DNA from 2 places in the Nonomuraea sp. NPDC003560 genome. Region 1 is predicted to be linked to the other one. Evidence: riboswitches for the same ligand, from Rfam matches in the RefSeq annotation. Region 1 holds a riboswitch; the other holds the start of a gene.
What was found. A riboswitch is a leader RNA that binds a small molecule or an ion and turns the genes downstream of it on or off. The one in region 1 is predicted to bind cobalamin.

Region 1 (3,956 bases):
TCCTCCGACGCGCCGACCGGCAGCTCCACCAGGGCGGCCGGCCGTTCCACCCGCCCGGCGTCGGGCTCGTGCGGCCCGTCCGGGCACTCAGGGTCGGGTACGGCGGGGTCGCAGGCGAACCGGCACCCCGGCACCACGGACACCGTGGGCAACTGGGCCGCCAGCGCCCGCACGATCGTGGACTTCGCCGTTCCCTTCTCCCCGCGGACGAGCACCCCGCCCACCCGGGGCGACACCGCGTTCAGCACCAGCGCCAGCTTCAGGTCGCCGAGCCCGACGACGGCGCTGAACGGATAGGTGACGATCAAGACTCAGCCTTCCGGTTGACGTGGACCACCCGCCAGCCGTCCCGCGCGACGGTCAGCTCGGTGGTGGACAGAGGAGCCAGGTCGAAACGGGCCGCGCGCAGCGGATCCAGCCCCAGGACATGGCCGAGCGCCGCTCTGATGACGCCCGCGTCGCAGACCACGACGGCCCGCGGCTCGTCCCGTACCGAGTCGAGCCAGCCCGCCACCCTGGCGGCGAGCGCGCTCAGTGACTCGCCGCCGTGCGGGGCGGCGTGCGGGTCGGCCAGCCAGCTCGCCAGCGCGTCCGGCTCCGCCAGCGCGACCCGTCCGTACGGCAGGCCCCGCCACCGGCCGCAGTCCGCCTCCGCCAGGGCGGGAGCCTCGCGGGCCGCCAGCCCCATGGCGGCGGCCGTCTGCCGCGCGGCCCTGCAGGGAGCGGCCCATGCCGCCGCCGCCTCGACGGGCCCCGCCGCGGCGGCCCTGGTCAGGCTCGCCGCGTCGGCGTCCTCGTCGGCGGGAAAGCACCCGGCCCGCATCCCCGGTGTCGTGGCATGCCGGACGAACAGCACCTTGCTCAGCTCGGCGCCGCGACCAGCGGGTGAGCCGCCGTACGCCGCTCCGCCCGGTCGCTCGCCCAGCCGAACAGCGCGCCGAACGCCGCCCAGAAGACGAGCTGCGTGCCGAGCGAGGCGAGCCGGAACTCCCACAGCAGCGTGGCGGGGAACCCCTCGGGCACCTCATCGACCGCCGGCAGCAACCACCACGCGGCGACGACGGGCACCAGGAACGCGACCGCCGCCGCCGTCCAGCGCGCCCACGGGCCGCCGTCGACGCGGCGGGCCGTCGCCACCGCGATCGCCGTCGCCGCCAGCCCGACGAGGATCATCACCACGTAAAGCAGCGTGCGGCTGTTGATGGTGTCCGGGTCGCCCACCGCAGGCGGGTTTGCCGGATATTTCACGAAGGGCACGAGGATGATCGCGGCGAACGCCGTCCCGGCCGCGGCCAGCGCCAGCCGCGCGTCGGAACGCGGGCCGACCCGCCCGCGCAGTCCGGCGAACACCAGGGCGAACACCCCGCCCACGGCCAGCCCGTAGAGCCCGGTGGCCAGGAACAGCCCCGCCTTCTGCACGGGCCTGCCGACCACGGCGTCCTCGCCGTGACTGTGCTCGGCCGCTTCGGCGTGACTGTGCCCGGCCGTCCCGGCGTCCGGATCGGGCGCCTCGGCCTGGGCGGCGGCCTCCTCCAAGGCGATCGCGTGGTCCACGCGAGGTTCACCGAAGGCGAAGGCGAAGGCGCCCGCGATCAGTCCGGCCAGGAGTCCGACGAGCAGACCTCTGGCCAGGAAGGTGCGTACCATGACGGGCCCTCAGTGGCAGGGCACGCCGAGCAGGTGACGCCCGTCGTGCATCAGCTCGTGCAGGAAGGTGCCGGTCTGGGAGATGGCGCCGTTGTCCATCAGAACCAGGTAGGCGACCAGCAGCAGCACGGGCACGGCCAGCAGCAGCCAAGGGCGCAGGCGGGGAAAGGGAATCGTCGACGGGGTGGACAACCCGGTCATGTCAAGCCTCCTCAGGGGTCACGCGTCCCATATCACGAGGTCACGGCTGCCAAGCGACCTGGCTCCCGGGATCTACGTCCCGGATACAGTGGCGCGTCCGCACCGGCATCTCACCGGATTTCCCTTGGACAACCGTGAAATCTACCGGAACGTATCCTTTCCTCACGTTCGCGTCAACATGCGACCGGTGCCCCTGGGCCACCTGCCGCTGCGCGGCGCGCCTTTGCGAAAGGCCCAGAATTTCACCTCGTCGAGTCTGCGGATCTAGCCTGCGTTGGTCATTCGACTGCATATCGACAGCCACGCTGGGCATCGAGCGAATATAGGAGGACCCGGTGCCATGAATGTTTCCCGCGAGGTGCGCGACCGCTATACGGACGCGTTCAACGCCCACGACATGACGGCACTGCTCGGCACTTTCAGCCCGGCCGGAGTGTCCATCAGCCCCGAAGGCGTATCTCAGGGACACAGCGAGCTGGCCTCCTATCTGGAGGAGTTCTGGACGGCGTTCCCCGACGTCCGGGCCGTGATCACGGAGTCCTCCGAGTGTGAGGCCACAACCGTCGACGAGCTTCTCATGGTCGGAACTCACCGAGGCCCATACACCATGCCCGACGGTCAGGTGCTTCACCCCACGGGCCGCCCTGTTCGTTTGCGATGCTGTTATGTCTGCACAGTGGAAGACGGGCTCATCACGAGTTTGCGCCTCTATTTCGATCAACTGGAGTTGCTCACCCAGCTCTCCGACTCGGTGATTCTGCAGCGTCCTTAGCGAATTGCCGGACGCGACGGATCGCCCCCGCGTCCGCCCGTCCTGCACCTGACAGATGTACCCTCAGCAGGGCTCTGGTCGATCTTCGCGGCCGGCCGCACTCTGGCCGCATGACGACGGACACACACGACCTGACCGCCGCTGACACGACCCCGCGATGGGGGCTGCGCGGCTGGCTCGTCCTCATCACGTTGTGCGGCGCGACGTTGATGACCGGGCTGGACTACTCGATCATCACGGTGGCGCTGCCGGAGATCGGCAGGGACCTCGGCTTCTTCTCCGCCCCGGCGCTGCAGTGGGTGGCCACCGCCTGCCTGCTGCCGACGGCCGCGTTGATGCCCTTGTTCGGACGCGCGTCCGACATGGTGGGCAGGCGCCGGTTGTTCGTCATCGGCGTGGCGGCGTTCTCGGTGTTCTCGCTGCTGGCCGGGCTGGCGCCGACCCCGGGGCTGCTGGTGACGGCCCGCGCGGGACAGGGCGTGGCCGCGGCCATGATCGGCCCGACCGCGCTGGCGCTGATGACCGGCACGTTCCCCGAAGGGCCGCAGCGCACCAGGGCGCTGGGCGTCAACGGCGCCCTGCTGTCGCTGGGCTTCGTCGTCGGGACGATCGGCGGCGGGCTCATCACCAGCGGCCTGAACTGGCGCTGGACGATGCTCATCCTGTTCGGCATCGGCGTCCTGGTCATGACGGGCGCGGTGACGGTCGTGCGGGAGACGGCCGTACGCGGCCGGGCCAGGCTCGACGTGCCCGGCGCGCTGCTGGCGAGCGGCGGCCTGTTCGCCCTGGTCTACGGCATCTCGACCGGCGGGGCGGCGGGCTGGGGCAGCCTGCCGACGCTGGCGACCTTGACGGCGGCGGCCCTGCTGCTGGGCGCGTTCCTGGCCGTCGAGGCGCGGCACGCGGCCCCGCTCGTCCCGCTGCGGCTGCTGCGCCGCAGGACGGTCAAGTGGGGCATGACGGTCGGGCTGGTCACCTTCGGGATGTGCGGCGGCGCGACCCTGCTGCTCAGCATCCACATGCAGGACGTCCTGGGCTACACGCCGCTGCAGACCGGGCTCGGCTTCCTCGGGGAGGGCGTCGCGGCCCTGGTCGCGGGCAGCTTCGCGGCCAAGATGATCAGCACGCGGGGGACGGCGGCGACCATCGTCACCGGCCTGACCGTGCAGGCCGCCGGCACCGCCGCCATGGTGTTCCTGCCGGCCCAGGGCGGCCTGGTCCTGCTGCTGGCGACGTCGGCCACGATGGGGTTCGGGCACGTCCTGACGGTGGTGGCCGCCGTCACGACCATCACGTCCGGGCTGGGCGAGGCCGACCAGGGCGTGGCGGGCAGCCT
Region 2 (3,956 bases), on a different contig from region 1:
GCCGGCGTCGGGCGGGGCACGCTCTACCGCCGCTATCCCGACACCGTCTCGATCGCGCAGGCCCTGCTGGACGAGCACGAGCGCGAGCTGCAGGAACGCCTGCTGCGCGGCGACCCGCCGCTCGGCCCCGGCGCGCCCCCCGCCGACCGGCTCGCCGCCTTCTACGCCGCGATGGTCGGCCTGCTGGACGAGCACATCTCGCTCGTCCTGGGCGCCGAGCAGGGCGCGCTGCGCTACGCCACCGGCGCCTACGGGTTCTGGCGGGCGCACGTGCGGGTGCTGCTGGCCGAGGCGGGCGTCCCGGAGACCGAGGCGCTGGCCGACATCCTCCTGGCCCCGCTGGGCCCCGACGTCTACGCCGAGCAGCGCAGGCGCGGGCTCACCCCCGAGCAGATCACCGCCGCCCTGGCCCGGCTGGCGCACGGCATCGTCGCCCGGGACGCCGGGCGCTGACCGCGCCGGTGTCGGCTCAGCTCGGTGGCCCAGCGGTCGAGGGCGAGCGCGTTCCCGGTGATGACGGTGCGCTCCGGTCGCGGGTTACGCGGTGAGGGCGTCGCGGAGGAACCCCAGGATGTCCGCCCGCGCCTCCTCGGCCTGGGGGGCCAGCACCGGCATGCTGAGGAAGGCGTGCCCGGCCTCGGGGTGCTCGGCCAGGCGGGCGGGGGTGCCGGCGGCCTGCAGCGCCTCGGCGTAGCGGCGGCCGTGGTCGGCGATCGGGTCGTGGGTCGGCACCGCCACGAGCGCCGGGGCCAGCCCGCCCAGGTCGCCGGCGTGCAGCGGGGAGAGCGCGCGGGCGTCCGTCCCCTCGGGCACGGCGAGCCGGTGGAACAGCCGCAGCACCGGCACGCTGAGCGTCGGGGTGTCGGCGTACTGGGTCATCGACGGGTGGTCGAACATCGTCCCGGCCACCTCCACGGCGGGGTTGACCAGCACCTGGGCCTTCAGGGGCAGACCGGCGTCGCGGGCCCTGATCGCCGCCAGGGCGCAGATCAGCCCGCCGCAGCTCTCGCCGAACAGGACGGCCCGCGCCGGGTCGACGCCCCACTGCGCGGAGTGCTCCAGCACGTGCCGGAGCACGTCCCAGCCGTCGTCGGCGGCGGCGGTCAGCGGCGTGTGCCAGTCGAGCAGGCGGTGGTCCACCGAGACGACGACGGCGGGCAGGTGGGCGGCGAGGTGGCTGTTGACCCAGTCGCTCTGCGGCGCCGTGCCGACGAAGCCGCCTCCGTGCACGTGCAGCACGAGCGGCAGGACGTCCCCCGGCTCGGCCGCTCGGGGCCGGTGGACCCGGACGCGGATGTCGCGGCCGGGCAGCGCCACCGTCCGCCAGTCGATGGCGGCGCCGGGATCCGGCCGGCCGGTGATCGCCTGTGCTTCGACGGAGGCGCGCAGCCGGTTCTCCGCCTCGACGTAGGCGGCGAGTTCGGCGGGGGTGATGGTGTCCCAGTCCGGCGTGACCGGACGGCGGCCGGTGGAGGTCTCGCTCATGGTGGTCTCCTCAGGTTTTCGCTACTTGAAGTATCGATACCTAAGGTAGCGAAAACCGGGCATGGCCGGCCTATGACCTCGATCACATCTCGTTCCGCCCGTGAGGCACGCGGAGAGCGGCCCCGCGGCAGGTGACCGGATCGGAGCGGGCGTTCTTCGCAACACGAGATGTTGGGTGTGACTTTTTGATCCGCCCTATATATGGTGTCTCCCGCAGCCGGTTCGGTCGCCCCGCCAGGGCGGCCGAGGCAAGAGGGAACCCGGTGGGAATCCGGGACTGCCCCGCAGCGGTGAATGGGAACGACCGCCGTCAGACGCACTGGGCCGAAGGCCCGGGAAGCGACGGCCAGTAGGCAGCGACAGCATGCCCATGAGTCCGAAGACCTGCCGGCGCGCCGCGCGCGATCATGCGCGCGCGGCTGGTCCGAGGCCGCGCGGGACGGTGGACGGCACCGGCGAGAGGGCTGTGGCGCCTCGCCGTCCGCCTCCTGCGCGCGTTCTCGGCCACTGACCGAGTTCACGAGGGGAGAGCGCAGTGACGGTCACAGGGGACCCGATGACGGACCTGGCCGGGACGGCGCGGGCGGACGCCGACAGGTCCGCGCCGCGGCGCGTCCAGATGCAGGTGCGCAAGCGCAACGGCACCGCGGAGCCGGTCGACGTCAACAAGATCGTACGTGCGGTGGAGCACTGGGCGACCGATCTGACGGACATCGACCCGATGCGGGTGGCCACCAAGACGATCAGCGGCCTCTACGACGGGGCCACCACCGCCGAGCTCGACCGGCTGTCCATCCAGACGGCCGCCGAGATGATCGGCGAGGAGCCGCAGTACTCGCGCCTGGCCGCGCGGCTGCTGTCGGGCTACATCGACAAGGAGGTCCGTGGGCAGGGCGTGGCCTCCTTCAGCCAGGCGATCCGGCTGGGCCACGCCGAGGGGCTCATCGGCGACGAGACCGCCGAGTTCGTCAACGCCAACGCCCGCAAGCTCGACGACGCCATCGACGTCACCGCCGACCTGCGGTTCGAGTACTTCGGGCTGCGCACGGTCTATGACCGCTACCTGCTGCGCCACCCGTCCACCCGGCTGGTGGTGGAGACGCCGCAGTACTGGCTGCTGCGCGTGGCCTGCGGGCTGGCCGAGACGCCCGCCGAGGCGGTCGGCTTCTACCGGCTCATGTCGTCGCTGGCCTATCTGCCCAGCTCGCCGACGCTGTTCAACTCCGGCACCCGGCACACCCAGATGTCCTCCTGCTACCTGGTCGACTCGCCCCGTGACGAGATCGGCTCCATCTACGACCGTTACGCCCAGGTGGCGCAGCTGTCGAAGTTCGCCGGCGGGATCGGCATCTCCTGGTCGCGGGTGCGCTCCCGGGGCGCGCTGATCCGCGGCACGAACGGGCACTCCAACGGCATCGTCCCGTGGCTGCGCACGCTCGACGCGTCCGTGGCCGCCGTCAACCAGGGCGGCCGGCGCAAGGGCGCGGCCTGCGTCTACCTGGAGCCCTGGCACCCGGACGTCGAGGAGTTCCTGGAGTTGCGCGACAACACCGGCGAGGACGCCCGCCGCACCCACAACCTCAACCTGGCCAACTGGATCCCCGACGAGTTCATGCGCCGGGTCGAGGCCGACGGCACCTGGTCGCTGTTCGACCCCGACGAGGTCCCCGAGCTGCCCGACCTGTGGGGCGAGGCGTTCGAGGAGGCCTACCGCGCCGCCGAGCGCGACGGCCGGTACGTCCGGCAGGTCAAGGCCCGCGACCTGTACGCCAAGATGATGCGCACCCTGGCCCAGACCGGCAACGGCTGGATGACCTTCAAGGACGCCGCCAACCGCCTGTGCAACCAGGCGGCCGAGCCCGGCAACGTCGTGCACCTGTCCAACCTGTGCACCGAGATCGTCGAGGTGTCCAGCGACGCCGAGACCGCGGTCTGCAACCTGGGCTCGGTCAACCTCGCCGCCCACCTGACGGGCACGGGCCCCGGCGGCGACATCGACGGCGGCATCGACGGCGACATCGGCGGCGGCATCGATTGGGAGCGGCTGCGCGCCACCGTCCGCACCGCGGTCACCTTCCTCGACCGGGTGATCGACATCAACTACTACCCGAGCGAGCAGGCCGCGGCCAGCAACCCGCGCTGGCGTCCGGTCGGCCTCGGCGTGATGGGCCTGCAGGACGTCTTCTTCGCCCTGCGCCTGCCGTTCGACTCGGCCGAGGCCAAGGAGCTGTCCACCCGGATCGCCGAGGAAATCTACCTGTCGGCGCTGGAGACCTCCGCCGGCCTGGCCGAGCGCTTCGGCGCCCACCCCGCCTACGACCAGACGTGGGCGGCCCGCGGCCGGCTCCAGCACGACCTGTGGGGGGAGAGCGGCACCCAGGCCGGGCGCTGGGACGCGGTGCGCGAGCGCATCGCCGCCCACGGCCTGCGCAACTCGCTGCTGATCGCGATCGCGCCGACCGCCACCATCG

Region 2: linked by a shared signal. The riboswitch ahead of ACFYUV_RS45315 (ribonucleoside-diphosphate reductase subunit alpha) and the one ahead of ACFYUV_RS29415 (CbtB domain-containing protein) in region 1 are both predicted to bind cobalamin.

The regions. Positions count from the first base shown of each region.
Region 1 is NZ_JBIAOF010000008.1:126,334-130,289, reverse strand. Features, by position in the region: gene ACFYUV_RS29430 (VWA domain-containing protein) at 1-308, opposite strand, end outside; gene ACFYUV_RS29425 (histidine phosphatase family protein) at 305-856, opposite strand; gene ACFYUV_RS29420 (CbtA family protein) at 862-1,647, opposite strand; gene ACFYUV_RS29415 (CbtB domain-containing protein) at 1,657-1,848, opposite strand; cobalamin riboswitch at 1,883-2,012, opposite strand; gene ACFYUV_RS29410 (nuclear transport factor 2 family protein) at 2,189-2,620, shown strand; gene ACFYUV_RS29405 (MFS transporter) at 2,731-3,956, shown strand, end outside.
Region 2 is NZ_JBIAOF010000016.1:195,201-199,156, reverse strand. Features, by position in the region: gene ACFYUV_RS45325 (TetR/AcrR family transcriptional regulator) at 1-453, shown strand, start outside; gene ACFYUV_RS45320 (alpha/beta hydrolase) at 538-1,485, opposite strand; cobalamin riboswitch at 1,687-1,892, shown strand; gene ACFYUV_RS45315 (ribonucleoside-diphosphate reductase subunit alpha) at 2,021-3,956, shown strand, end outside.